One region of the Streptomyces sp. NBC_01537 genome, then DNA from elsewhere that is predicted to be linked to it. Evidence: riboswitches for the same ligand, from Rfam matches in the RefSeq annotation. Region 1 holds a riboswitch; each other region holds the start of a gene.

Region 1 (9,517 bases):
GCCGTGCGCAGAGCCGCCGCCGCGAGCGCGTCGCAGGCGCCCGCCGGGTCGGACAGGACCGTGGTGCCGACCGAGTCCTCCAGCCCGAGCAGGCCGAGGGTGATGGAGACCCGCAGCGAGAGCGGACAGCCGGGCGAGAGATACAGGTGGTAGCGGTGCGGCGCGGGGTAGAAACCGAGGCTCGGACCGGCACCGATCCGGTCGCGGAAGCGCAGGGAGGTGAAAGTCTCGGACATGGCTCTCTCCATGGGTGCGGTAGTTGCGGACCGTTCGGACCCTTCGGATCAGACGGTCGGAGAGCAGCCGTTGCGGAGACGGAGCAGATCGATGTGGCGGCGCCTGGTCAGCAAACGCGGGCGCGGCAGCGGCGTCGGCGTCGGCTGGAAGTCATGCGATGTCCTGGGCATCTGCGCCGGTCCCGTCCTCGGGCCTCGCGGGACGCGAGACCGCACTTGCCCCACCGCACCGGCGGGACCTGGTCGTCACCCGGGGCACCCCGTCGCGGTGGAAGGGTTGCCTGTCAGCGGGCCGGGGCCGATGACCCACCGAGCAGAGGTTCCTGCCCGGCGAGCGCTGACAATCGTGACCGTCGTCCATCAGTGTGAGCGCGGCCCGATGGACGGTCAAGAAGGCATCGCGGCTGAGACGGCGTTGACTTTTCGCCCGTTACCGCCCTACGGTTCGGCGCAGAACGGTCATGAGTGTCAGCGACAAGCCCTGGCTTGCTGACCGGCAACCCTCGCATCGCGGTGGGGTGCCCCAGGTGACGACCCGGCCGAAGGACATTCGGTAAGCGCGAGGCCCCACGGGGCGGAATGGCGATGGTGACGGCGATGTACGCAGGTCCCGGGATGGCCGCATGGCGGCGTCACGGCCGCGTCGCGGCGTACCTGGCCCGCCACATCGACCTGCTCCGTGTCAGCAGCGCACTCTGTACGACCCGCCGCAGCGCCCTCTGTCAGGGCTGACGGCCTCCTGACGCACGCCTTCGGCGTCGTCCTCGTCCTCCTCCCGCCCGATCCTGTTACGGCGTGCTCTCCCACGCCCGGGCATCCCCCTCCGCCGTGCCGTGGTCCTCCCGGCGGCCGGAATGTTCGCGTTCTCTGGAGTTCTCCATGAGTGAGCCCCTTGTCTCCGTCGTGCCTTCCGGCACGACCCTGCCCCCGCCGCGGCCGCTGTCGGCCCAGCGCGTGATTCCGCTGCGGCATCCGGGACGGTGGGTCGCCACCGCTGTCGTACTGGTCGTGGTCGCCCAGATCGCGCACGGGCTGGTCACCAACCCGTTCTACCAATGGGACCGGTTCCAGTACTGGTTCGTCCGCCCGGTGATCGTGGACGGCCTGCTCATCACCCTTGAGGTGACGGCGTACAGCGCTGTGCTGGGCCTGTTGGGCGGCATCCTGCTCGCGCTGGCGAGGCTCTCCAGGAGTCCGGTGCTGCGCGCGGTGAGCTGGATCTACATCTGGCTGTTCCGCTCGGTGCCGCTGATCGTGGTGCTGCTGTTTCTCTACAACTTCAGTGCGCTGTATCACACGTTGAGTCTCGGAGTGCCGTTCGGACCCGCCTTCGTGCACTTCGACGAGTCCCGGCTGGCCACCGACATGGTGGTGGCGGTCATCGGACTGAGCCTCAACGAGGCCGCCTACGCCGCCGAGGTCGTACGGGCCGGCATCCTCTCCGTCGACCAGGGCCAGCACGAGGCGGCCGCCGCCCTCGGCCTGCCCAGGCGCTACCAGTTCACCCGGATCGTCTTCCCCCAGTCCCTGCGGGCCGTCATCCCCTCCTACGTCAACCAGTTGATCGGCCTGGTCAAGAGCACCTCGCTGGTCTTCTACGTCTCGCTGCTCGACCTGTTCGGCTCCGTACAGAGCATGGGCAGCACCTATCCCGGCGACATCGTGCCGCTGCTGCTGGTCGCCACCGTCTGGTACGTGATCCTCACCAGCGTCGTCTCGGTCGTCCAGTTCTACGTGGAGCGGTACTACTCGCGCGGCGCGCTGCGCACCGTACCGCCGACCCCGCTGCAGAAGCTGCGGGCCGCCGTGAGTGCCCTGCGGGCCCGGGTTCAGAGGGAGACGGCGATATGACCACCGAGATACGCCCGGCGGCGGTCGAGGTCCATGACGTCCACAAGTGGTACGGCGCCCACCGGGTGCTCGACGGCGTCGATCTGACGGTGCAGCCCGGACAGGTCACGGTGATCCTGGGGCCGTCCGGCTCGGGCAAGTCCACGCTGCTGCGGGTGATCAACCACCTGGAGAAGCCGGAGGTCGGCTATGTCAGCCTCAACGGCGAGCTGATCGGCGTACGCCGGCACGGGGAACGGCTCAAGGAGCTGAGCGAGCGGGCGATCCTGAGCCAGCGCAGCCGGATCGGCTTCGTCTTCCAGAACTTCAACCTCTTCCCGCACCTCACGGTGCTGGACAACGTGGCCGCCGCGCCCGTGGCGACCGGCCTGCTCAGCAAGCCCGAGGCGCAGAAGCAGGCGCGCACCCTGCTGGAGCGCGTGGGGCTGGCCGGCAAGGCCGGTGTCTACCCGAGGCAGTTGTCCGGCGGCCAGCAGCAGCGGGTGGCCATCGCCCGCGCCCTCGCCCTGCGGCCGGGGGTCATCCTCTTCGACGAACCCACCTCGGCGCTGGACCCCGAACTCGTCGGCGAGGTCCTGGCCGTCATCAAGGACCTGGCCACCAGCGGCACCACCCTGATCATCGTCACCCATGAGATCGGCTTCGCCCGCGAGGTCGCCGACCGGATCGTCTTCATCGACGGCGGCCGAATCCTCGAAGAGGGCCCGCCCGGCGACGTACTGGACAACCCACAGCACCCCCGGACCAGGGAATTCCTCAGCAAGGTCCTCTGACCGCGCGCCCCCACCCCCCCCCTTCACCTCACCCCACCCTGCTCAACCACCGAACAAGGACACAGCCATGCCCAGCTTCCGCAGCAGAATCATCCGCAGCCTGTCCGCAGGCACCGCGCTCACCACGCTCGCCATCGGCCTCGCCGCCTGCGGGAACAGCAATGCCTCCACCGACGTGGCCGCCAAATCCGCAGGCGTGGTCACCGTGGGCGCACTGTCCAACGGGGCCGCCAAGCAGACCGATCTCAAGGTCTCCGAGGTCGCGTCGATCAGCTCCGAGCTGCCGGTCTCGGTGGCCAAGAGCGGCCAACTGGTCATCGGCGTCGGCGCCCTGCCCGCCGGCTTCCCGCCCCTGGCCTACATCGGCAGTGACCAGAAGACCCTCACCGGCGCCGAGCCCGACTTCGGCCGCCTGGTCGCGGCCGTCCTCGGGCTCAAGCCCGTGGTGAAGAACTCGACCTGGGAGAACCTCTTCGTCGGGATCGACAGCGGCAAGACCGATGTCGGCTTCTCCAACATCACCGACACCGAGGAGCGCAAGAAGAAGTACGAGTTCGCCTCCTACCGGCAGGACAACCTGGCCTTCGAGGTCCTGAAGTCCAGCACCTGGAACTTCGACGGCGACTACAAGAACCTGGCGGGCAAGACGGTCGCGGTGGGCGCCGGCACCAACCAGGAGAAGATCCTTCTGGAGTGGCAGGCGAAGCTCAAGAAGGAGGGCAAGAAGCTGACCGTCAAGTACTACCCGGACAACAACGGCGTTCGCCTGGCCCTGTCCAGCGGGAAGATCGACGCCTACTTCGGCCCCAACCCCGGCATCGCCTACCAGATCACCCAGGACGCCAAGACCACCCACCCCACCCGCAACGCGGGCAAGTTCTCCGGCGCGGGCGCGTCCCTGCAGGGTCTCATCGCCGCCACCGCGAAGAAGGACAGCGGGCTGGCCAAGCCGGTCGCCGACGCGATCAACTACCTGATCAAGAACGGCCAGTACGCGAAGTGGCTGGCCGCCTGGAACCTGTCCAACGAGGCCGTCAGCACCTCCGAGGTCAACCCTGCCGGCCTGCCGCTCAGCAACTCCTGACCGCAGGAAGGGATCCCGCCTCCGTGGCACGCCACATCGCCGTCGGAGGCGGGGTCATGGGTCCACCACGGAACCTCACGGACGGAGATCCGCGCCCGCCATGTCCACCAGCGTCCACCAGCCCCAGCCCCAGCCCCAGCCCCAGCCCCAGAGCGCAGCCGCACCGCACGTCCTCGACAACCCGGCCTGGGCCGCGCTCACCGGTCCGCACTCCCGGTTCGCCGAGCGGGTCGGCCGCGCCGCCCGCTACCCCACGGACGTCTCCCCGTTCACTGCCCTCGCCGACGCGGCCGATCCGCGCGCCTGGGACGACCTCGCCGCCCTGGTCGGACCGGACGCAATCACCCCGGTCACCGGAACACCGCTGCCACCGCCCGACGGATGGCAGACCGTGGAGACCGGACAGGGCGTGCAGCTGGTCGACACCACGCTGCGCGCCGAACCCGACCCCGAGGCGATTCCGCTCGGCCCCAGCGACGTACCCGAGATCCTGGATCTGATCGCCCGCACCAAACCGGGCCCCTTCCTGCCCCGCACCATCGAACTCGGCACCTACCTCGGCATCCGGCGGGACGGCCGGCTCATCGCCATGGCCGGTGAGCGCCTGCGCCCGCCCGGCTGGACGGAGATCAGCGCGGTCTGCACCGATCCCGGGTATCGCGGCCAGGGTCTGGCCACCCGGCTGGTCCGAGCGGTCGCGTCAGGTATCAGGGAACGCGGGGACACCCCCTTCCTGCACGCCTCCGCCGCGAACACCGGCGCCATCCGGCTCTACGAGTCCATCGGCTTCACGCTTCGCCGCCGCTCGACGTTCCTGCTGATCCGCACTCCGGGCAGCCGGGCGGCAACCTTTTCGTCTCCTGCGGCCACTGAGAAGCATGAGGGCAACTAGGCGGGCCGCGCGGAACCGTAGGCGCAGGCTCGGGCTGATGATGGGCACTCCCTTGGCGCTGATCGCCGCGGGACTTCTCGCCTGGCTGGTCATGGGGTTCCTCCCCGACCGCAAGGCCGATGCCGGGCAGGCCGTGGCCACGCCCGTCGCCGCCACCGAAGTCATCGCGCCGACCGTGACAGCGTCACCGACCGCGGAAGGGTCCCCGACCACGTCGGCGTCCCCGACCGCGTCGGGCTCGCGGACCGCGTCGGCCGCTGCGACCACCGCCCCGGCGCGGCCGTCGGCCACGGGCAAGGCGCGGACGGCGTCCGCCGCGGCACCGCTGGCGGGACGGATCCGGCCCAAGGTCGCCTACCGGGGGGTCGCCACCTTCTACGACGCCGGGACCGGCGACGGCGCCTGCCTGTACGGCCCCACCGATGACCTCATGGTCGCGGCGATGAACACCACCGACTACGAGTCGTCCAAGGCCTGCGGGGCGTATGTGCTCGTCCGCGCGGCCAGCGGCGCTTCCGTCACGGTCCGGATCGTCAACGAATGCCCATCGCCCTGCGCACCCGGGCAGCTCGACCTCAGCGCACAGGCCTTCGCCAAACTCGCCGCCCCCTCGGCCGGCCGGATCGCGGTCACCTGGAGCCTGCTGAGCCCCGGCACGTCCGACACGATCTCGATCCGGTACAAGACCGGGTCCAGCCGCTACTGGTGCGGTATCCAGGTGATCGGCCACCGCAATCCGATGGCACGGCTGGAGGTCAGCGCCGGCGGCAGCTGGCGTCAGCTGCCCCGCACGGACTACAACTACTTCCTCTCCGAGGACGGCAGCGGGTGCGGCGGCTCGATCAGGATCACCGACATCTACGGGGAACGACTGACCATCAGCGGGATCGCAGTGCAGCCGAATGTGGTGCAACCGACCCGGGTCCAGTTCGCCCGGCACTGACCTTCGCACGTAACGCAGTGTGATTGATCTGCTCCTCACGAGTCGCATCAATCGGAAATAATCGCCCAGAATGCATTACGGAACGTGACGAAATCGATTTCGCTACAAGTTCCGAAATTATTCGTGATGGCTCCGGCATGCCGCCGAAACACACCATTCATACCGTCACTATCGGCCGCATAGGACTCATCGGACTCATCGGCCGCATTAGGTCCATAGCGCCTTCATGTGACAGGAGCCCCGAGTGTCCAACCTCTCCAGACGCGGTGCCCTACGGCTGACCGGCGGCATAGCCCTCCTCGGCAGCCTCGCTCTGGCGGGCTGTGGCCGCAGCGATGAAACCGCCGCGACAGCCACCGCCAAGCCCGTCGACAGCTCCCCGGCCACAGGCACCGTCAGTGTCTGGGCCGCCCAGGGCGACGCCGATGTGCTCGACAAGGTCATCAAGCCCTTCAAGGCGGCGAACCCCGGCCTCGACGTGAAGTTCACGCTGATCCCGAACGCCGACTACTACACCAAGCTCCAGTCGGCGATCGCGGCGGGCAAGGGGCCCGATGTCGCCCAGTTCTTCCCCGAGTCGCAGGCGCAGTTCCTCGATCCGTCGATCCTCCGGCCCGTTCCGGACGGCCTCGTCGACCCGGACAGCTTCTTCAAGAGCCTGTGGGACGCCGGTGTGGTCAAGGACGTCGCCTACACGGTGCCCTGGTACGCGTACACCTACGCGCTCGTCTACCGCTCCGACCTGGCCAAGAAGGCGGGCGTCGAGGCGCCGAAGACGTGGGACGAGATGGTGCCGTTCTTCAAGGCGCTCCAGGGCGCCGGTGCCGCGCACGGCCTCGGGGCAGACATCGGCTGGGACATCTTCAACGGCCAGGACGCCGCGATGTACGCCTGGCAGGCGGGCGGCTCGCTGCTGTCCTCGGCCGGCAAGTGGACGCTCGACACGCCGGCGATGACCGACGCGATCAAGTACAACGCGTCGTTCTACACCTCGGGGATCGCCGACACCGCCGGGCCCACCTTCCTCGACGCGCAGCCGTACTTCGTCTCCGGCAAGACCGCCACGATGATCACAGGCCCGTGGGTCGTCGGCCAGCTCGACACCGCCGCGAAGAAGACCGGCTGGACGGCGTCCCACGTCGCCACCGCGCCGCTGCCGGCCGGATCCTCGGGCAGCACCTCCTTCTCCGCGGGAGGCAGTTGGGGGGTGCTCACCGGCAGCGCCAACGCGGACGCGTCCTGGAAACTCATTCGCTACATCTCCAGCCCGAGCACCCAGGTCTCGCAGTACAAGGCGTACAGCTCGCTGCCGGCGGTTGTTTCCGCCTGGGACGACACCGCCATCAAGGGCCAGCCGCTGCTGGACGCCTTCCTGACGCAGCTGAAGAACACCCGGTCGTTCCCGCAGGTCAGCACCTGGCCGCAGGTCGCGACCCGGCTGGGCAAGGAGATGGAGGCCGTGGCCAAGGGCAAGGAGACCGCCGCGAAGGCCGCCTCGAACCTCCAGGCGTACGCCGAGAGCCTCGGCACGGGTGCGGAGTGATCCGCGGATGACCGTAACCGTCCTCCCGGGGGCGCCGCGCAGAGCGCGTCGTCCCCGGGGCGCCCGGCGAACGGCTGTCGCCTGGCTGTTCCTGGCGCCGTTCACCGTCGTGTTCCTGGTCTACACGGCGATCCCCACCGTCGCCGCGCTCGCGTTCAGCCTCACCGATCTGCGGGGCGCGGACCTGCGTCATCCCTTCGCGGTGGACTTCACCGGACTGGAGAACTATCTCCGCCTGTTCCAGGACCAGAGCTTCCTGCGGGACATCCTCAACACCGCCGTCTTCGTGGCCGTCGGCGTGCCGCTGACCATGGGGATCGGACTCGCGCTGGCCCTCGTGCTGAACTCCGGCATCCGCCGGCTGCGCGGTGTGTTCCGCACGGTCTTCTTCGCACCGGTCGTCACGAACGTCGTGGCGGTCGCGCTGATCTGGCAGTACGCCTTCAACACGAACGGCACCGTCAACAAGGTGCTCGGCGCCGTCGGCTTCGCCGGGCCGAACTGGCTGGACGACCCGAATCTGACCATGCCGGTGGTCATCCTGCTCGGCGTCTGGCGCAACTTCGGCACCGCGATGGTGCTGTTCCTCGCCGGCCTGCAGGCGATTCCGCAGGACGTGTACGAGGCCGCCTCCCTCGACGGGGCAGGCCGGTGGCGGCAGCTGAGGCACATCACCCTGCCGCTGCTGCGGCCCAGCACCCTCATGGTGTCGGTGCTGCTGACCGTCTTCTACCTCCAGGTCTTCGACGAGCCGTACCTGCTCACCAACGGCGGCCCGCTGGGCTCCACCGAATCGGTGGCGCTGTACACCTACCACCAGTTCGGGGTCGGCGAGTTCGGCATGTCCTCGGCGGCGTCCTTCGTGACGCTCGTGCTCGTGATGCTGGTGAGCGCCGTCCAGTTCCGGCTGCTCAGGCCCCGCGCATGACCGCCCTCGCCGCGTCGTCGGAGGACGCCCACATGACCACCGCCGACCGGATCGCGGTACGCCGCCGCCGGTCCGTCTCCCGGCCCCTGCTGTACGGCGCGCTGGTGCTGTGCGCGCTGCTCACGCTGCTCCCGTTCCTCTGGGTGATCAGCGGCTCGCTGCGCAGCCTCGACGAGATCCGCTCCGACCCCGGTGCCTGGCTCCCGCACCACCTCACCTTCGACAACTTCGAGCGGCTGTTCAGGACCGAGGGCTTCGGCCGGTTCCTGGTCAACAGCATCGTGGTCGCGGTCATGGTGGTGGCCGGCAACATCGTGGCGGCGTCGGCCGCCGGCTACGCGCTCGCGAAGCTCGACTTCGCGGGCAGGCGGATCGCCTTCGCCGCGGTGATGGGCGCGATGATGGTGCCGCTCACCACGGTGTTCGTCACGCAGTTCGTGATCACGGTCGACCTGGGCCTGGCGGACACCCTCACCGGTATCGCGCTGCCGAGCCTGGCGCTGCCGTTGTCGGTCTTCATCATGCGGCAGTACGCGATGTCGATCCCCGACGAACTGCTCGAAGCGGCCCGGATCGACGGCGCGGGCGAGTTCCGGATCTTCTTCGGGATCTTCCTCCCGCTGGCCGGGCCCGCGGTCGCCACGATCACGATCATGTCGTTCCTCAATGCGTGGAACAACTTCCTCTGGCCGCTCATCGTCGCCCAGAGCATGTCCGGCTACACACTGCCGGTGGGCCTGGCCGCGACCAGCCAGGCGGCGGCGCACGTCACCGACTACGGCCTGATGCTCGCCGGCGCGATCGTCGTGATGCTGCCGGTGCTGGTGCTCTTCCTGTTCCTGCAGCGCTACTTCGTGCAGGGCGTCGCCGGAACGGGGATGCGGTGAGCCCCATGGACGTATTCGACGCACCCGGCGAGCCGGTCACCGTACGCGCTCCGGCGGGCACCGTCACCGGCCGTCGCACCGGCCGCGTACGGCGCTTCCTCGGCATCCCGTACGCCGAAACACCCACCGGTGCGCGGCGGTTCGCCGCACCGGTCCGACGCGGCCGGTTCACGGAGCCGTTCGACGCGTCCCGGCACGGCGCCACCGCGCAAACCGTTCCGCTGTTCGAGACGATCAGTGTGCCGGAGCCGTCGGTGCCGGGCGAGGACGTGCTGAACCTCGCCCTTGTGGCTCCGGCCGAGGGCGACGACCGCGAGCCCTGCCCGGTCATGGTGTGGATCCACGGCGGTGGTTTCCTGGCGGGAAGCCCGGCCAGCCCG
Region 2 (9,517 bases), 6.8 Mb from region 1:
AGGTGCGCGGGAGGGCGATGCCGGCGTGGCGGTACGAATAGACCATCAGGCCGGAGCAGTCGAAGCCGGAGGGGCCCGTGGAGCCCCAGACGTAGGGGGCGCCGACGGCGGCACGGGCGGCGGCGACGGCCATGGCGGCCCGGCCGGAGGCGGGGCCGAAGTCGGGGAGGTGGAGGTCCATGGCGCGTCCGGAGCGCGAGGCACGCTCCTGGAGGTGGGCGGCGAGCCCGGCGCGCTGGGCGGCGTTCAGCGAGTTGACCAGGCGCTGTGCGGTGGCGAGTTTGCTCTGCACGGTGCGCTTGCGCGCGTTCAGCGCGGTGCGCGCCCGGTCCAGTTCGGCGAGCTTGTCCGCGGCCTCGGAGCGCTTCTGGTCCAGCCCGCGCTGGGCGTTCCGCAGTTCCCGCAGCTGCGCGGTCTCGCGGTCGCCGATCCGGTCCAGGGCCGCCGCCTTGTCCAGGTAGTCGTCCGGGTCGGCGGACAGCATCAGCGCCAGCGTCGGGTCGACGCCCCCGCTGCGGTACTGCGCTCCCGCGAGTGTGCCGAGCCCGGCCCGCATCGCGTTGACCCGCTCCTGGCCGCGCGCCGCCTCGTCCTGGAGAGTGCCCACCTCGCGGCGAAGCCGCTTCGAGCGGTCCTGGGCGGCGTTGTACTGCTCGGTGGCCCGCTCCGCCTGCTCGTAGAGCCGGTCGACCCGGGTGGCGACATCGGCCGGCTGGTCCGCCGGCTGCGCCACGGCGGGCGCGGCTGGTGCGGCCACCGCGGCCGCCGCAGCGGCCGCCGACAGGGCCGTGACGCGAGAGGTACGGGCGGCGAGGCCCGGCTGCGAGGTGCGTCGATGGGAAGCCACGGGGGCTGACAGTAGTCAGCCGCACACGGCGAGTTCAAAGACCTCGGGGACACGGAAGACGCGTACGCGCCAGCTTCCCCAGGTCACCGCGTTCCGGCCACAGCCCGTCATCACCCGAAAGGACCCATGCGCCTGGCGGCGGGTGACCCCGCCGCCGCTGGAAGCAAGCGAAGCGCCCGCGAGAGGGGCGTCGAATCAGATCCGGACGCCGAACTGGAACGGCATGTCGCCGATCGACTCGTACTTGACGCTCTCGCCGGTGCGCGGCGCGTGCAGCACCATGCCGTTGCCCGCGTACAGGCCGACGTGGTGGTAGTCGCTGTAGAAGATGACCAGGTCACCGGGCTTGAGCTGGCTCTGCGAGTAGATCCGCGTGCCCGCGCTGGCCTGGGACTCCGAGGTCCGGGGTATGGAGACACCGGCCTGGGCGTACGCCCAGGAGGTGAAGCCGGAGCAGTCGAAGGAGTTCGGGCCCGAGGCGCCGTAGACGTACGGCGAGCCGATCTTCGTCTTGCCCGCAGCGAGGGCCTCGGCGGCACGCGCGGTGGCGGCGGTGTCGTCGCCGAGGTCGACCCGGCTGGCGGCCCGGCTCGCGGCGCTGGCGTTCGAGGCGGCGATGGAGGCCCGCTGCGCGGCGGTGAGGCTGTTGAGGAGCTTCGTGGCCTTGGCGAGCTTGGCCTGGATTTCCTTCTTGCTCTTGGCGAGCTCGGCGCGGGTGTCGTCCAGCTCCTGCAGCTTGGTGGCGGCTTCCGCCTTCTGCTGGTCCAGGGAGCGCTTCTTCGCCGCGATCTGCTCCAGCGCGTCGGCCTGCTTGCTGCTCAGCTGGTCGAGCGTGGAGGCCTTGTCCAGGTAGTCGTCCGGGTCCGCGGACAGCAGCAGCTGTACGGACTCGTCGATGCCGCCGCTGCGGTACTGGGCGCTGGCGAGCGCACCGAGCTGGTCCTGGAGGTCGTTCAGCTCGCCCTGCTCGCGGGCCACTTCGTCCTGGATCTCGGAGACCTGCTTCTGCAGCTTCTTCTGCTTCTCCTGGGCACCGTCGAGCTTCTCGGTGACCTGCTCGGTCTCGTCGTAGATCGCGGTGACCTGCGCCTTGACGGACTTCAGAGTCTGCTTGGCCGGGGCTGCCTGCGCGGCCTGGGACGAGATGGCGACGGCTGCTGCGGCGGTCGCGGTGAGCACGGTGACCCGTGTGCGACTGGCCGGCTTGGGACGACGGTGGGACGCCACGAAGGCGAGCTCCTTCTTCCTCCAGCCGCCTGCCCAAGCGCGCTTGCGCGGCGCTTCGGACCCGGCGGGACCCCCGCCACCATCCTGGCTGGATGATCGAACTCGCGGAGGTACAAGCCCTGACCCTAGTGACCATCCTGTGATCGGTTCAAATCAAAGTATGTAAAAACTCAGATGCAACGTGTTTTCTTTGCCAACATCACACGAGCAGTAACAGCCACTTGACGCTCAGTTCGCATCATGCGCCTCATAGGCGACTCACACACGCGCAAGCCGCTTCAGCAGCAGCGTGGAAGCCACCGGCCGCGCCCCCGCCTTCGCGACGCCGTCCGCCACCTCACGGTCGGCCGAAACGACCACAACGGGACGACCGGGAGGTTCCGCCCGAACCAGGCGCCGGATCAACTCGTCAGCCGTCTCACCGGCCTTGCTGAACAGCACCCGCACCCCGCGCGGCGGAGCCAGCAGCACCGGGGCGTCCAGATCCGCCCCGTCGAAGACACACGTCATCTCCGCCCCGCTCTGCGCGGCGAGCACCGACAGGCCGCCCAGCAGCCGCAACCGCTGCTTCTCCAGCGGCAGCGCCGGATACCCCGTCTTGGTGACGTTGTAGCCGTCCACGACCAGATGCGCCTGCGGCAGCGCCAGCAACTGGTCCAGCAGGGCCGGGTCATTCTCGGACAAAGCGCGCCGCGCGATGTCCTTCGGGCTGAACGCGCCCGGCTTCACCGCGTCCACCGTGTCGGCCGGCAGGATCCCCATCGTGTCGCGCGGCGGCAGCGCCAGCTCCCGGCGCAGCCCCGACGCCGCGTCAAGGACCGTGTCCAGCAGCAGCCGCAGCCGTACGTCCTCCACGCTGCGCCCCTCGCGCACCGCCCTGCGGCCCGCCTCCACCGCCGACTCGGCCTCCGCCAGCCGCGACTTCAGCCGGCGCGCCTCGCTCTCGGCGGTGGCCCGGTCGGACGCGGCGGTGGCCCTGGTCTCCTCCAGCTCGTTTTCCAGCTTGCGCAGGGCGGCCTCGGCCCGCTTCACATCACTGGACGCGCTGCGCAGCTTGCGCTGCAGCGACTCCGCCTCCTTGCGCGCGGCCTCCAGCTCACCGCGGGCCCTGACGCCCTCCGCCCGGACCTGCTCACGGGCGGCCGCCAGTTCCTCCCGCAACTGCGCCAGCTCACGGGCGGCCTCCTCGCCGGCCCGCTCCGCATGCGCACGCTGCGCTTCCTCCCCCGCCGCCGCGACCAGCTTCGACCAGCCCGGCGGGCGCAGCAGATACGCCGCCGCCGCCACATCCAGCGGATCCACCGCCGGCGGCGGCGTCCCCGCCTCCAGCGCCTCGCACAGCTCCGGCTGCGCCTCTCTCAGCCGCGCCGCGATCCGCTGCCGGAAGGCCGGATCCCCCTCCAGCGCCGTCGCCAGCGCCGTCGCCGCGAACTTCGCCCGGCGGGTCGGCGTGAAACGCGCGTACGGCCGCAGCTGCGACGGCAGCTCGGCATGCGTCAGCCCGCCGAACGCCTCCGCCGCGAGAGCCACCACCCGGTGCCGTACGCCCTCCGGGAGCGGGCGGTCCAGGGCCTCGGCGGACGGCTCGACGGACGACTCGGCAGCCGACTCAGCGGATGACTCGACGACCTCACCGCCCTCCGCACCCCGCGGGTTACCGCCGGTCCCATCCACCAGTCACTCCCGTCCACGCCGCACGACGTACGACGCCGTTCGCCGCCGTACGCCTCTATTGTCCCGCGTCCGGACGGTCGACCAGCTCGATCTGATCCAGCGCGTTGCACCAGCGGCAGCGCACCGACTCGACGGTCTCGCTGACCACCTCGGTCTCCTCGACCTTCGGCTCGCCCGCCAGGTCCAGGTGGACATACTCCACGACCCTGCTGGAACGCGTCACATCGAACCGGGTCAGATTGCCGCACAACGTGCAGCGCCAGCGGGTGGTGGCCGTCGGCATGGGAACCGGCATCGGGCAGACCTCTTTCGGACTCGGCTCTGGGTCTTGGGCGCGTTCCGGCCAACCCTAAGGCCTGGCATGCCACCCCGCTGCGGCGAGGCGGCCTATGCCCCTTAAGCCCGTTCCGTCATGATCGCTGCATGGTCATCCCGGTGTACGACAAGAACCCGGCCCGCCGCACACCCGTGGTCACTTACACCCTCATCGGGATGTGCGCCCTCGTCTTCCTCATCGGCCCCGCGTCCGGCTTCAACCCGGCCTACGGCACCGGCTACCGCCACCTGCTGTGCGAGCAGAGCGCCTACTTCGCCCACTGGGGCGTCATCCCCGACGAGCTCTGGCACGGCCGCCTCCCCAGCGGCCGCCTTTCCCTCCCCCGCCACTGCACGGCCGCGCCCTTCACCAAGTCGCCGTTCCTCTCGGTCCTCACCGCCCTGTTCGTCCACGGCAGTTGGGTGCACCTGCTCGGCAACCTGCTCTTCCTCTACGTCTTCGGCGACAACGTCGAGGCCCGCATGGGCCGTGCCCGCTTCCTCCTCTTCTACGTCGTCGCCGGCTACCTCGCCACATACGGCTTCGCCGCCGCCCACGCCGGCTCCGCCCAGACCCTCGTCGGCGCCTCCGGGGCGATCTCCGGTGTCCTCGGCGCCTACCTCTTCCTCTATCCCAAGGCCCGGGTCACCAGCCTCTTCCCGTTCCTCTTCTTCCTCCCCCTGCGCTTCCCCGCCTGGATGGTCCTGTGCTTCTGGTTCGCCCTCCAGTGGCTCGCCTCCCAGACCACCCGCTCCGGCCCCGACGTCGCCTACCTGGCCCACATCGTCGGCTTCCTCTTCGGCTTCCTCTGCACCTGGGTGTGCTTCCGCCGACCCCCTAAGCTTGAGCCCGCGCCCGCCCCGCCGGGCACGACCCAGGCCACCCAAGGAGAACCTCAGCCGTGATCACCGCGATCGTCCTCATCCAGACCAGCGTCGACCGGATCCCCGAAATCGCGGAATCCATCGCCGCCCTCGACGGCGTCAGCGAGGTCTACTCCGTCACCGGCACCTACGACCTCGTCGCCATGGTCCGGGTCGCCCGCCACGACGACCTCGCCGATGTCATCCCCGGCCGCATCAGCAAGATCCCCGGCGTCGAGGCCACGGACACCCACGTGGCGTTCCGCACCTACTCCCAGCACGACCTCGAGGCCGCGTTCTCCATCGGCCTGGACGCGTAGCGTCCCTTCAGGTCCCTGTCAGTCCTGGGCCGGAACGCAGCGGCCGTTCTCCGTGCGGTAGTTCCACTTCGCACCGTCCCGCACGAGCTCGGCGACGGCCGCCAGAAAGCGGTCGACGTGCTCATCGGGCGTACCCGCGCCGAAGGAGACCCGGATGGCGTTCAGCGAGGCGTCTCCACCACAGTCCCCGGGCTCCTGGCGGTCGTCACCGAGCAGCGTACGAACCAGCGGGTGGGCGCAGAACAGACCGTCCCGCACACCGATGCCGTATTCAGCCGACAAAGCAGCGGCGAAGTGCGAGCTGTTCCAGCCCCGCACCACGAACGAGATGACACCGACCCTCGGAGCGTCATCCCCGAAAAGCGAGAGCACCTTCACCTCGGGCACCTCCGCCAGCCCGGCCCGCACCCGCCCCACCAGCTCCTGCTCCCGCTCCACCAGCCGGTCGAACCCGGCCTCGGTCAGCGCGCGGCACGCCGAAGCGATCGAGTAGACCCCGATCACATTGGGCGAACCCGCCTCATGCCGGGCAGCCGTCTCGTGCCACTCCACATCCACGCCACCGTCACCGCGCCGCGCCACCTTCCGCGAAGCGCCGCCGCCCGCCAGATACGGCTCGGCCTCCCGCAGCCAGTCCGCCCGCCCCGCCAGCACGCCCGACCCGAAGGGCGCGTACAGCTTGTGCCCGGAGAAAGCGACCCAGTCCACATCCAGCTCGGCGACATCCACCGGGTGATGCGGCGCCAACTGCGCCGCGTCGAGCACGATCCGCGCCCCATGCGCATGCGCGGCCGCCGCCAGCTCCCGTACGGGCCAGATCTCGCCGGTGACATTCGAAGCACCCGTCACACACACCAGCGCCGGACCCGGCTCCCGCCCCGCCAGCGCCGCGTCCAGCGCGGCAACCGCCTCGCCCGGGCTGCGCGGCGCGCTCAGGTACGTGACATCCGCGTCCCGCCACGGCAGCAGCGAGGCATGGTGCTCGGTCTCGAACACGTACGCCTTCGTGCCCGCCGGAACGGCCCCGGCCAGCAGGTTCAGCGAATCCGTCGTGGACCGCGTGAACACCACCTGGTCATCCGCCCGGCACCCCAGGAACTCCGCGACCGTGACCCGGCTCTGCTCGAACAGATCCGTCGACAACTGCGACAGATACCCCGCCCCCCGGTGCACGCTGCCGTAGTACGGCGCGTAGGCGGCCACGTCGTCCCACACGCGCTGCAGCGCGGGCGCGCTGGCGGCGTAGTCCAGGGCCGCGTAGGTGACCTCGCCACCGGTCACGATCGGCACGAGGACATCCCGGCCGAGAACGGGCAGAGGCGCACAAACAGACTGGTCGACAGACATGGCGAAGCTCCTGTGGGCAAAGCGGAGAAAAACACGAAGGACGAGGATTTGGGCCGAGCGGCCCTATCGCATTCGCTTGCTCATCGGAGAACTCCCGGATCGATCCGCGCTTGCCGTGAGCCTTGCTGCTCACAGCCTGGTCATCACCCGGGGCACCCCGCCGCAGAAGGAGGGTTGCCGGACAGCGAGCCGGGGCCTTTGCGCTGTCACTCGTGACCTGACGAGAAGTATGCCACGCGCTGCCGCGCGGGCAACCGGGGCGTCCGCATCCCGGACGGCCCGCCCCTGGGGCTCCGCCCCAGACCCCGAACGCCCTCCGGGCGTGTCCTCAATCGCCGGACGGGCTCAATAGGTGCCCCACGACGGCGGGAAAGCCACCGACGAACGGGAGGGCCGGCGTCGCAGGGGTGGGGGACTCCTATCCCGGACGCCCCCTCGCGGGCGCTGCGCTGGCTTCGAGCGGCTGCGCCGGACTCCGTCCGCCGACAACGAACGGGAGGGCCAGGGTCGCAGGGGTGGGGGATTCCTATCCTGGACGCCGCCCTCGCGGGCGCTGCGCTGGCTTCGAGCGGCTGCGCCGGACTCCGTCCGCCGACAACGAACGGGAGGGCCGGGGTCGCAGGGGTGGGGGACTCCTATCCCGGACGCCGCCCTCGCGGGCGCTGCGCTGGCTTCGGACGGCTGCGCCGGACTCCGTCCGCCGACAACGAACGGGAGGGCCGGGGTCGCAGGGGTGGGGGATTCCTATCCTGGACGCCGCCCTCGCGGGCGCTGCGCTGGCTTCGAGCGGCTGCGCCGGACTCCGTCCGCCGACAACGGACGGGAGGGCCGGGGTCGCAGGGGTGGGGGTCCTGGACGCTCCGCATATTTGCGTGCGGCATGCCGGGCAAGGCTGCGAACTGCCCGTCACGCACGTAAATATGTCGGTCCAGGACCCCCACCCCGGAGGCCCCGGACCGGCACCGTCAAACCGGGCCTACGCCTGCGTGGCCGCAGCCCACCGCTCCAGCGTCTTCGCGGCCGACCCGGAGTCGATCGACTCCTTCGCCCGCTCGATCCCAGCCGCGATCTGCTCGGTGAGCGTCCCCCCGCCCGGCTCGAACGCCACAAGCGCCGCAGCCGAGTTGAGCAGCACCGCGTCCCGCACCGGACCGGCCTCGCCGGCCAGCACACGCCGCGCGACATCCGCGTTGTACTCCGCGTCGGCGCCCCGCAGTGCCTCCACCGGCACCAGCTCAATCCCCACGTCCCGCGGGTCGAAAGGCACCTGCTCGACCTCGCCGCCCCGCACGACCCACACCTGGGAGGTGGCCGTGGTGGTCAGCTCATCAAGCCCGTCGTCACCGCGGAAAACCAACGCAGACGAACCCCGCCGCGCCAGGACGCCCGCGATCAGCCCCGCCATCCGGGTGTCGAAGCACCCCACCGCGGACGAGGTGACGCGGGCGGGATTGGTCAGCGGCCCAAGCAGATTGAAGGTCGTCGGAATACCCAGATCGCGCCGCGTCGGGGCGGCGAACCGCATCGCGGGGTGGAACTTCGCCGCGAAGCAGAACGTGATGCCGACCTCCTCGGCGACCGCGGCGACCCGCGCCGGGGCCAGGTCGAGGTTGATCCCGAGCCGCTCCAGCACATCCGACGAACCGCTCGCGGAGGACGCGGCGCGGTTGCCGTGCTTGACGACCTTCACACCGGCACCGGCGATGACGATCGCGGACATGGTCGAGATGTTCACCGTCTTGGCGCGGTCGCCGCCCGTCCCGACGATGTCGACGGCCGGGCCGGGGATGTCCAGCGGCTCGGCGTGCGCGTACATCGAGTCGACGAATCCGAGCACCTCCTCCACCGTCTCGCCCTTGGCGCGCAGCGCCACCATGAAGCCGGCGATCTGCGCGTCCGTCGCCTCACCGTTCATGACCCGGTCCATCGCCCACGCCGTGTCGGCCGCGTTCAGGTCCTGTCCGGACAACAGCGCGCTCAACAGGTCGGGCCAGTTCATGAACCGCTCCTCGGTCGTAGGTCTTGGTACCTGCGAAGCCTATCCATGCCGGGGCACGGGAAAGGGCCCCGTCCATTCGATGGACGAGGCCCTTCCCGGTGGCGTAGCTCAGCGGTCAGTGATGACCGTGACCGCTCTGGATCTCCTTGAACTCCTCCGCGTCCGGCTTGGGGATCTGCGTCCCCTCGCCGTAGAGGCCCTGCGAGAGCTTCGTACGGAGCTTGGTGATCCGTCCGGCCTTCCGCTCGACGCCGTTCTTGTCGACCGTGGGGCCGATTTCGAGCGGCTTGGGCTGCTCGTGAGCGGTGAGCGTGTGCAGCGCGCCCTGCGGGAGCGGCTCGTGGATCTCGATGAACTCACCGTGCGGGAGCCGCTTGATGATGCCGGTCTCGCGGCCGTGCAGCACCTTGTCGCGGTCGCGCCGCTGCAACCCGAGGCACCAGCGCTTGGTGACGACGAAGACGATCACCGGGATCACGAAGACACCGATCCGGACGAACCAGGTGATCGTGTTGATCGACAGGTGGAAGCGGGTCGCGAAGATGTCGTTGCCGCCACCCAGCAGCAGCACGCAGTAGACAGCGATCCACGCCGCACCGATGCCCGTACGGACCGGCTTGTTGCGCGGGCGGTCCAGCAGGTGGTGCTCACGCTTGTCGCCGGTGGCCCAGGACTCGATGAACGGCCAGGCGCCCATGAAGGCCATGACGAGCGGGAAGACCGTCAGCGGGATGAACACACCCAACTGGAGGGTGTGGCCCCAGGCGTTGATCTCCCAGCCCGGCATGACGCGGATCAGGCCTTCGGCGAAGCCCATGTACCAGTCTGGCTGGGCGTCGGTGGAGACCTGGTCCGGCCGGTACGGCCCGTAGGACCAGACCGGGTTGACGGAGACCAGCGCGGAGATGGCCGCGATGACGCCGA
Region 3 (9,517 bases), 4.9 Mb from region 1:
AACGCCGGAGAGGCTGGGAGTCCTACGCGAGGACTCGCAGCTGCTCCGGCGCGAACGCGCTGAGCTCGCCCACCCGCCCGCCCAGAACCTTCGCGGCCCACTCCGGGTCACCGAGCAGCGCGCGCCCGACCGCGACAAGGTCGAACTCGTCGCGCTCAAGCCGGTCCAGCAGGTCGTCAATCGTGGCGACAGCCGCCGACTCGCCCGCGAAGCCGCGCAGGAAGTCGTTGTCGAGCCCGACGGACCCGACCGTGATGGTCGGCTTGCCGGTGAGCTTCTTGGTCCAGCCCGCGAGGTTCAGCTCGGAGCCGGAGCCGTCGAACTCGGGGAGCCAGAAGCGGCGCTGGGAGGCGTGGAAGGCGTCGACGCCGGCGTCGGCGAGCGGTGTGAGGATGGCGGCGAGGTCGTCGGGGGTCTCGGCGATGCGCGCGTCGTAGTTCTCGGACTTCCACTGGGAGAAGCGGAAGAGGACGGGGAAGTCCGGGGAGACGGCCGCACGCACGGCGGCGACGATCTCGGTGGCGAAGCGCGTACGGGAGCCGAGGTCGCCGCCGTAGCCGTCCGTACGGCGGTTCGTGCCGGCCCAGAGGAACTCGTCGATGAGGTAGCCGTGGGCGCCGTGCAGCTCGACGCCGTCGAAGCCGGCGCGCTCGGCGGCGGCAGCGGCGTCGGCGAAGGCCTGGATGACGTCGTCGAGGTCGGCCTGGGTCATGGCGTGGCCCGCGCCCTCCGTGCCGTCGAGGGCGATGCCGGAGGGGCCGACCGGGGGTGCGGTCACGATGGGCGGGTCACCGGCCTTGCGGGCCATGCCGACGTGCCAGAGCTGGGGCATGATCGTGCCGCCGGCGGCGTGGACGGCGTCCGCGACCCGGGCCCATCCGGCGAGGGACTCCTCGCCGTGGAAGCGGGGGACGCTGTCGCTCTGGCCGGCCGAGGGGTGGTCGACGTACGTCCCCTCGGTGATGATCAGGCCGACCCCGGCGGCCGCGCGGCGGGCGTAGTACGAGGCGACGTCCTCGCCGGGCACTCCGCCGGGCGAGAACTGCCGGGTCATCGGCGCCATCACGATCCGGTTGGGGACGGTGGTCCGGCCCAGGGTGAAGGGTCGGGACAGGACCTCGGCGGCACGGGTTGTCACGGCGGGAGTCTCCTTGGTTAGGGGCAGGCGCTTCCCAGCTCAACCGTCCGCCCACGTAAGTACATTCCCGCGCACACACCCGAGGGCGGCACCCCCGCGATGGGGGTGCCGCCCTCGGTCAGGTACTGCTGGTACCTCCGATCCGCGAACGGATCAGAAGTCCATGTCGCCGCCCGGCATGCCGCCACCGGCGCCCGCACCGGCACCGGCCTTCTCGGGCTTGTCGGCGATGACGGCCTCGGTGGTGAGGAAGAGCGCGGCGATGGAGGCCGCGTTCTGCAGCGCGGAGCGCGTGACCTTGGCCGGGTCGATGATGCCCGCGGCAATGAGGTCGACGTACTCGCCGGTCGCGGCGTTGAGGCCGTGACCCGGGGTCAGGTTGCGGACCTTCTCCACAACGACGCCGCCCTCAAGGCCGGCGTTGACCGCGATCTGCTTCAGCGGGGCCTCAAGGGCGATGCGCACGGCGTTGGCGCCGGTCGCCTCGTCACCCTCGAGCTCCAGCTTCTCGAACACCGAGGACGCCTGGATGAGAGCGACGCCACCACCGGCGACGATGCCCTCCTCGACGGCGGCCTTGGCGTTGCGCACCGCGTCCTCGATGCGGTGCTTGCGCTCCTTGAGCTCGACCTCGGTCGCGGCGCCGGCCTTGATGACGGCCACGCCGCCGGCCAGCTTCGCGAGGCGCTCCTGGAGCTTCTCGCGGTCGTAGTCCGAGTCGCTGTTCTCGATCTCGGCACGGATCTGGTTGACCCGGCCCGCGACCTGCTCGCTGTCGCCGGCGCCGTCCACGATCGTGGTCTCGTCCTTGGTGATGACGACCTTGCGGGCGTGGCCGAGCAGGTCGATGCCCGCGTTCTCCAGCTTGAGGCCGACCTCCTCGGAGATGACGGTGCCACCGGTGAGGATGGCGATGTCACCGAGCATGGCCTTGCGGCGGTCGCCGAAGCCCGGGGCCTTGACGGCCACGGACTTGAAGGTGCCACGGATCTTGTTGACGACCAGGGTCGACAGGGCCTCGCCCTCGACGTCCTCGGCGATGATCAGCAGCGGCTTGCCGGACTGCATGACCTTCTCCAGCAGCGGGAGCAGGTCCTTCACCGAGGAGATCTTGGAGTTGACGATCAGGATGTACGGGTCGTCGAAGGACGTCTCCATACGCTCCAGGTCGGTGGCGAAGTACGCCGAGATGTAGCCCTTGTCGAAGCGCATGCCCTCGGTGAGCTCAAGCTCCAGCCCGAAGGTCTGCGACTCCTCGACGGTGATGACGCCTTCCTTGCCGACCTTGTCCATCGCCTCGGCGATGAGCTCGCCGATCTGCGGGTCGGCGGCGGAGATGGAGGCGGTCGAAGCGATCTGCTCCTTGGTCTCCACGTCCTTGGCCTGGTCGAGCAGGGCGGCGGAGACGGCCTCGACGGCCTTCTCGATGCCACGCTTGAGGGCCATCGGGTTGGCGCCGGCCGCCACGTTGCGCAGGCCCTCGCGGACCAGTGCCTGGGCGAGAACGGTCGCGGTGGTCGTACCGTCACCGGCGACGTCGTCCGTCTTCTTGGCGACTTCCTTGACCAGCTCGGCGCCGATCTTCTCGTACGGGTCCTCGAGCTCGATCTCCTTGGCGATGGAAACACCATCGTTGGTGATCGTGGGGGCGCCCCACTTCTTCTCGAGGACGACGTTGCGGCCCTTGGGGCCGAGGGTGACCTTGACGGCGTCGGCGAGCTGGTTCATCCCGCGCTCGAGACCGCGCCGTGCCTCCTCGTCGAACGCGATGATCTTGGCCATGTGAAGTGGTCCTCCCGGACGGGGTGGATTGCTCCGGACCGCGCTGGCGCCCGCGACGGACGGCCTGTCTCCCACCGGTCTCTTACCGGCGGTCGAGCGGGCCTCACCTGACCCGATCCGTGTCGTTCCTTCGATGCTTCAATCAGCACTCTCAACATCAGAGTGCTAACGCTAATGATTAGCACTCGACCCCCGAGAGTGCAAGCGGTTCGGGCCGGGGCGAGGCAGGGCCGGACGCGGAAGGGCCCGCATCCTGGTGGATGCGGGCCCTCCTGCGTGTGAGCGTGTCTGGTTGGCCGATGCCGCCCCGGTCAGACGGCGAGACGGACCATGTCCGCCTGCGGCCCTTTCTGACCCTGCGAGATCTCGAACTCGACCCGCTGGCCTTCTTCGAGGGTGCGATAACCGTCCATCTGAATCGCGCTGTAGTGCACGAAGACGTCCGCACCACCGTCGACCGCGATGAAGCCGTACCCCTTCTCCGCGTTGAACCATTTGACGGTGCCCTGAGCCATCCCTAACTCCCCTATTACTGGCCCTTCGCAGGACCGCACCTCGCGGACCCGGGTCAGACCTCACCCCCTACAGCCCAGGGGGCGTGCGCCGGAACGCGTCGACCGCCGCCGAATGTATCTGCCTGACTGCCCTCTGCAACAGGTCAATCGGACGAGAATTCTGGGCATGTTCGAACGGAAAAAGGGGATGAATTAAGGGGAATCCGGGTCAAGTCGGACTGGACATAAGTAGCCAACGCGACAATCGTCGCGCTAATTTGGCGATAAATCGCTGTCCATCGAACGGCGCGGAATTGAGTTGCGCGGGATTCCAGGGCAACTGTACCGCCATTCAACTACCGCTCAGCACACAGGTGCCCCGTCCTCCCCACGGAGGACGGGGCACCTGCGCGGGCTTCGTCAGCCTCCGGCGACCGCCGGGATGATCGAGACGCTCGCGCCGTCCGCGACCGCCGTCAGCAGGCCCTCGGAGAAGCGGACGTCGTCGTCGTTCACGTACACGTTCACGAAGCGGCGCAGCTTGCCCGTGTCGTCCAGCACGCGGGCGGAGATGCCCGGGTGGTTCTTCTCCAGCGACTCGATGACCTCGGCCAGGGTCGCGCCGTCGGCCGGCACCTCGGCCTTTCCGTCGGTGTACGTACGAAGGATGGTCGGGATGCGTACGGAAGCGCTCATGATTCGGGGTTCACCTTCAGTCGGTGCAGGCGGTCAGTGGGAATCAGTGGGCCAGACCCGCCGCGCGGAACGCGTCCACGCTGGGCTTGATCGTCGCTGTCGGGCCGGTCGTCTCGGCGACGGCGTCGAGCGTCTTCAGGCCGTCGCCGGTGTTCAGGACGACCGTCTCGGCGGCCGGGTCCAGCTGGCCGTTCTCGATCAGCTTCTTCAGGACGCCGACCGTCACCCCGCCCGCCGTCTCGGCGAAGATGCCCTCGGTCCGGGCCAGCAGCTTGATCGCGTCCACGCACTGCTCGTCGGTGACGTCCTCGACCGCGCCGCCCGTGCGGCGGGCGATGTCGAGCACGTACGGGCCGTCGGCCGGGTTGCCGATCGCAAGCGACTTGGCGATGGTCTTCGGCTTCTGCGGGCGTACGACATCGTGCCCGGCCTTGAAGGCGGTGGAGACCGGCGAGCAGCCCTCGGCCTGGGCGCCGTAGATCTTGTAGGGCTTGTCGGCGACCAGCCCTAGCTTGATCAGCTCCTGCAGGCCCTTGTCGATCTTCGTGAGCTGGGAGCCGGAGGCGATCGGGATCACGATGTTGTCCGGGAGCCGCCAGCCGAGCTGCTCGCAGATCTCGTACGCGAGCGTCTTGGAGCCCTCGCCGTAGTAGGGGCGCAGATTGACGTTGACGAAGCCCCAGCCCTCGCCGATCGGGTCGCCGATCAGCTCGCTGCAGAAGCGGTTGACGTCGTCGTAGTTGCCCTCGATGCCGACCAGCTCGCCGCCGTAGACCGCGGCCATGACGACCTTGCCCGCCTCCAGGTCGTGCGGGATGAAGACGCACGAGCGGAATCCGGCGCGAGCGGCGGCGGCGCCGACCGCGCCCGCCAGGTTGCCGGTGGAGGAGCAGGACAAGGTGGTGAGGCCGAAGGTGCGGGCGGCCTCCAGGGCGATGGCGACGACCCGGTCCTTGAAGGAGTGGGTCGGGTTGCCGGAGTCGTCCTTGATGTGCAGGCCGCCGGTGATGCCCAGCTCGCGGGCCAGGTTGTCGGCCTTGACCAGCTTGGTGAAGCCGGGGTTGAGGTTCGGCTTGTCCGCCACGTCCGCCGGGACGGGCAGCAGGGGCGCGTAACGCCAGATGTTGTTCGGCCCGGCCTCGATCTGCTTGCGCAGGGACTCCGGGTCGCCGGTCGGGAGGTCGTACGCCACTTCGAGCGGCCCGAAACACTCCTCGCAGGCGAAGACCGGCGTCAGCGGGAAGCGCGTGCCGCACTCGCGACAGGACAGCGCGGCGGCGGGCCCGAAGGCGGAGGGGGTGGTGACAGCGGTTTCGATGGTCTGCGCAGCCATGGAGGCGAGGCCCTTTCTCCTCATCTTCCCCGCGGCGCATTTCGCCGCGAGACGGAATTGGCACCGTCCCCACCTGGACCTCGCGTGCGCGGTCGGCGGGAGGGTTGCCGGGGCTTCAACGGGCCGTTCCCTCTGCCCCTCTGGATGAGCGGTATGGCGGGTGGTGTAGCGTCCCCGCATTTGTGGTCGTGCGTCGTGACATGTGCCGTGTCGTCCGCCGTGCTCAAACGTAACAAACGCTGATCATCGCGGACATACGATGGTCATGTCTCGTGTTCAAGACTGTAACCGACGACCCCGAACCTGGTCATAGGTAGTCCGTCCATCGAGACAGATGTGACAGGCCGCCCTGCCGGAGGGGGGACATCTCCGACAGAACGGAGCCGCACGTGCTCGACGAGGTAGCCCGCTGGTTGCAGCGCAGGTCGTGGTCAGCAGACCGCCGGCCGATTTCCGCACTTCTCGCCGCCAAACGCTCGGCCGGCCCGAGCGGGACGGTGAGCGTCGTCCTGCCCGCGCTCAACGAGCAAGCCACCGTCGGGGCCATCGTGGAAACGATTCGCCGCGAGCTCATGAGTGATGCCGTACCGCTCGTCGACGAGCTGGTGGTGATGGATTCCGGCTCCACGGACCGCACCGCCGCCATCGCCGAGGCCGCCGGCGCGACCGTCGTCCACCGCGACTCGATACTCCCCCGGCTGCCGGCCCTGCCCGGCAAGGGCGAGGTCCTGTGGCGCTCCCTGCTGGCCACCAGCGGCGAGATAGTCGCCTTCGTCGACTCCGACCTGCGCGACTTCGACTCCCGCTTCGTCTCCGGCATCATCGGGCCGCTCCTGACCGACCCCGGCGTCCAGCTGGTCAAGGCCATGTACGACCGCCCCCTGGAAACCGGCGGCACGGTGGTTCCGGCCGGCGGCGGCCGGGTCACCGAGCTGGTCGCCAGGCCCCTGCTCAACATGCACTGGCCCCAGCTCGCCGGCTTCGTCCAGCCCCTCGGCGGCGAGTACGCCGCCCGGCGCTCACTCCTTGAGCAGCTCCCCTTCCCCGTCGGCTACGGCGTCGAGATCGGCATGCTCATCGACTCCCTCAACACCGTCGGGCTCGACGCCCTCGCCCAGGTCGACGTCGGCGTCCGCCACCACCGCCACCAGGACAGCCAGGCCCTGGGCCGGATGGCCGCCACGATTTACCGCACGGCTCAGCTCCGGCTCGCCCGTGGGCACCTCGTGCGGCCCGTCCTCACCCAGTTCGACCGCGACGAGGACGGCTTCACCCCCCGCGTCCACGACGTCGCGACGGAGGAGCGTCCGCCGATGCTCACCGTCCCGGAATACGCCAAGCGCAAGGCGGCGTAGTGGGCGCCCGCCTGCCCCCAGCCCTTGCCGGGTTGTGGGCAGGCGTTCCGCACGGCGAGCGCAGCGAGGTGGGGGTCCCCCCACGCGAAGCTGTGGGGGAGGGTGGGCACAACCCGGCCACGGACGCAAGGCCGCCCACGCACGGCCTGCCCCCGACCCCGATGGATGATCGCCGCTAGGCTGGCCGCATGGTCGCCGCAACGCATGCCGCCCGGGTACTGGTCGCGTCCAACCGAGGCCCCGTGTCGTACGCCCTCCACAAGGAGGACGCCTCGCTCACCGCCAAACGCGGCGGCGGTGGCCTCGTCTCCGGCCTAAGCGCGATCGGCCCCGACGCGGACGCCGTCTGGGTCTGCGCCGCACTGGGCGACGGCGACCGCGAAGCCGTACGCCGCGCGGAGCGCGGGCGCCTCGACCCGGCGGACAGCGGCGGCCAGCACGTGCGCATGCTGGACATCGACCCGGACACCTTCGCCGCCGCCTACAACGGCATCGCGAACTCCGTCCTGTGGTTCGTGCACCACATGCTCTTCCAGACCCCGCTGGAGCCCGTCTTCGACGCGGACTTCCGCAGCGAGTGGGCCGCGTACGAGGCCTACAACGCCGCCTTCGCCGACGCCCTCGCCGAGGAGGCCGCCGACGGCGCCGCCGTGCTCGTGCAGGACTACCACCTGGCCCTCGTGCCCAAGCTGCTGCGCGCCCGCCGCCCCGACCTGCACATCGGCCACTTCTCGCACACCCCGTGGGCGCCGCCGGACTACTTCCGCCTGCTGCCCGACGACGTCGCCGCCGCCGTCCTCACCGGCATCCTGGGCGCCGACCGCGCCGCCTTCCTCACCACCCGCTGGGCCGACGCCTTCACCGACTGCTGCGAACGCGTCCTGGGCGCCTCCGTCATCCGCGACCAGGGCGCCGTCACCGTCACCCACGAGGGCCGCACCACCCGCATCGGCGTCCACGGCCTCGGCGCCGACGCCGACTTCCTGCGGGCCCGCTCCCACCGCCCCGACGTCGAGGAGCGCCTCGCCGCCCTCCGCGAAGCCGTCGGCGGCCCCGACCGCAAGGTCATCGTCCGCGTGGACCGCACCGAGCTGTCCAAGAACATCGTCCGGGGCCTCCTCGCCTACGGCGAGCTGCTCCGCGACCGCCCCGAGTGGCACGGCCGCGTCGTCCACGTCGCCTTCGCCTACCCCTCGCGCGGCGACCTCGCCGTCTACGTCGAGTACACCGACGAGGTCCGCCAGGTCGCCGAGGAGATCAACGAGGAATTCGGCACCCCCGGCTGGCAGCCGGTGATCCTGCACGTCAAGGACGACTTCGCCCGCTCCCTGGCCGCCTACCGGCTCGCGGACGTCGCCCTCGTCAACCCCATCCGCGACGGCATGAACCTCGTCGCCAAGGAAATCCCCGTCGTCTCCGACGAGGGCGTGGCCCTGGTCCTGTCCCGGGAAGCCGGCGCGTACGAGGAACTGGGCGACGACTCCTTCGTCATCAACCCCTACGACCTGCGAGCCACCGCCCAGGCCCTCCACGACGCCCTCTCCCTCCCGGTGCACGAGCGCGCCGAGCGCAGCAAGCGCCTGGCCGCCGCGGCGACCGCGCTGCCGCCCCAGCAGTGGTTCCTGGACCAACTGGGCGCCCTGGGCTGAGCAATTGGTCTGAACCAGGCCCATGGCGCGACCGTGCGACGGGGTATGACCGAACTGCGCACCTTCCACCTCCCCGAATCCGTCACCGGATCGGATTCCGACGTCAGCCTGGGCCGCGAACTGATCCGCACATGGCAGACCGACGGAATCTTCCAGGTCGCCGCCAACGAGGACCAGGACCGCAAGACCGCCCGGGCCATCGAGTCCAGCAAACGGTTCTTCGAGCAGCCCATGGAGTTCAAAGCCCAGCGCGTCAGCGACCTCACCTACAGCGGCTACATCGCCTCCGGCGAGGAAGTCACCGCCGGCGAGGCCGACTTCTCCGAGATCTTCACCGTCACCAAGGACATCGCCCCCGACGACTCCCGCGTACAGGCCCAGTGGCCCTGCCACGGGCCCACGCCCTGGCCCGACGACGAATACCGGCAGTCCATGCAGGCCTACATGGACGAGCTGGGCACGATCGGCGAGAAGCTGCTGCGCCTCGTGGCCCTCGGCCTGGGCCTGGACGACATCGACGCCCTGACGAAGCTCACCCACGACGGCTGGCACCACATGCGCGTGCTGCGTTTCCCCGCCAAGTCGCCCGCCACCGACCGGGGAATCGGCGCCCACACCGACTACGGCCTCCTCGTGATCGCCACCCAGGACGAGGTCGGACAGGCCCTCTACATCCGGCCGCCCGTCGAGGGCGAGCGCCGCAACCGCAACTGGCTCCCCGAGGAGAGCGCGGCCGGGGTCTTCGAGGACGACGACCACTGGACCTACGTCCGGCCGGTCGCGCGCACGTTCACCGTGTTCCCCGGTGACGTCATGCAGCTGATCACGAACGGCGCACTGCTCTCGACGCCCCACAAGGTCAAGCTCGCCGACCGCGAACGGTACGCCTTCGCGTACTTCCACGAGCCGAGCTTCGAGGCAGTGGCCCGCCCCCTCGACCCGGCCAGCACGGACGAACCGCTGCACTACGGTAGCCACTTTACTGACATGTTCATGCGGTGCTATCCCGACCGGATCACCACCCGCCGGATCCTGGACGAGGACCGCGTCTCCGTCCTGTCAAAGCTCCG

Evidence for each region. A riboswitch is a leader RNA that binds a small molecule or an ion and turns the genes downstream of it on or off. The one in region 1 is predicted to bind S-adenosylmethionine.
Region 2: linked by a shared signal. The riboswitch ahead of OG607_RS34525 (aminotransferase class V-fold PLP-dependent enzyme) and the one ahead of OG607_RS03410 (amino acid ABC transporter permease) in region 1 are both predicted to bind S-adenosylmethionine.
Region 3: linked by a shared signal. The riboswitch ahead of thrC (threonine synthase) and the one ahead of OG607_RS03410 (amino acid ABC transporter permease) in region 1 are both predicted to bind S-adenosylmethionine.

The regions. Positions count from the first base shown of each region.
Region 1 covers NZ_CP109392.1:667,899-677,415, reverse strand. Annotated here, with positions in the region: gene OG607_RS03415 (glutathione S-transferase C-terminal domain-containing protein) at 1-236, opposite strand, end outside; SAM riboswitch class IV at 444-588, opposite strand; SAM riboswitch class IV at 694-802, shown strand; gene OG607_RS03410 (amino acid ABC transporter permease) at 1,116-2,087, shown strand; gene OG607_RS03405 (amino acid ABC transporter ATP-binding protein) at 2,084-2,860, shown strand; gene OG607_RS03400 (ABC transporter substrate-binding protein) at 2,928-3,944, shown strand; gene OG607_RS03395 (GNAT family N-acetyltransferase) at 4,045-4,836, shown strand; gene OG607_RS03390 (expansin EXLX1 family cellulose-binding protein) at 4,874-5,779, shown strand; gene OG607_RS03385 (extracellular solute-binding protein) at 6,024-7,322, shown strand; gene OG607_RS03380 (carbohydrate ABC transporter permease) at 7,330-8,250, shown strand; gene OG607_RS03375 (carbohydrate ABC transporter permease) at 8,247-9,137, shown strand; gene OG607_RS03370 (carboxylesterase family protein) at 9,143-9,517, shown strand, end outside.
Region 2 covers NZ_CP109392.1:7,493,423-7,502,939, reverse strand. Annotated here, with positions in the region: gene OG607_RS34555 (NlpC/P60 family protein) at 1-847, opposite strand, end outside; gene OG607_RS34550 (NlpC/P60 family protein) at 1,043-2,074, opposite strand; gene OG607_RS34545 (NYN domain-containing protein) at 2,333-3,643, opposite strand; gene OG607_RS34540 (hypothetical protein) at 3,804-4,043, opposite strand; gene OG607_RS34535 (rhomboid family intramembrane serine protease) at 4,172-4,969, shown strand; gene OG607_RS34530 (Lrp/AsnC family transcriptional regulator) at 4,966-5,247, shown strand; gene OG607_RS34525 (aminotransferase class V-fold PLP-dependent enzyme) at 5,266-6,594, opposite strand; SAM riboswitch class IV at 6,696-6,812, opposite strand; gene trpD (anthranilate phosphoribosyltransferase) at 7,571-8,593, opposite strand; gene OG607_RS34515 (cytochrome bc complex cytochrome b subunit) at 8,709-9,517, opposite strand, start outside.
Region 3 covers NZ_CP109392.1:5,575,870-5,585,386, reverse strand. Annotated here, with positions in the region: gene OG607_RS25825 (NADH:flavin oxidoreductase) at 23-1,138, opposite strand; gene groL (chaperonin GroEL) at 1,292-2,920, opposite strand; gene OG607_RS25815 (cold-shock protein) at 3,232-3,435, opposite strand; gene OG607_RS25810 (ubiquitin-like small modifier protein 1) at 3,835-4,110, opposite strand; gene thrC (threonine synthase) at 4,154-5,443, opposite strand; SAM riboswitch class I at 5,461-5,594, opposite strand; gene OG607_RS25800 (glucosyl-3-phosphoglycerate synthase) at 5,833-6,798, shown strand; gene OG607_RS25795 (trehalose-6-phosphate synthase) at 6,987-8,447, shown strand; gene OG607_RS25790 (2-oxoglutarate and iron-dependent oxygenase domain-containing protein) at 8,493-9,517, shown strand, end outside; gene OG607_RS25785 (hypothetical protein) at 9,507-9,517, opposite strand, start outside.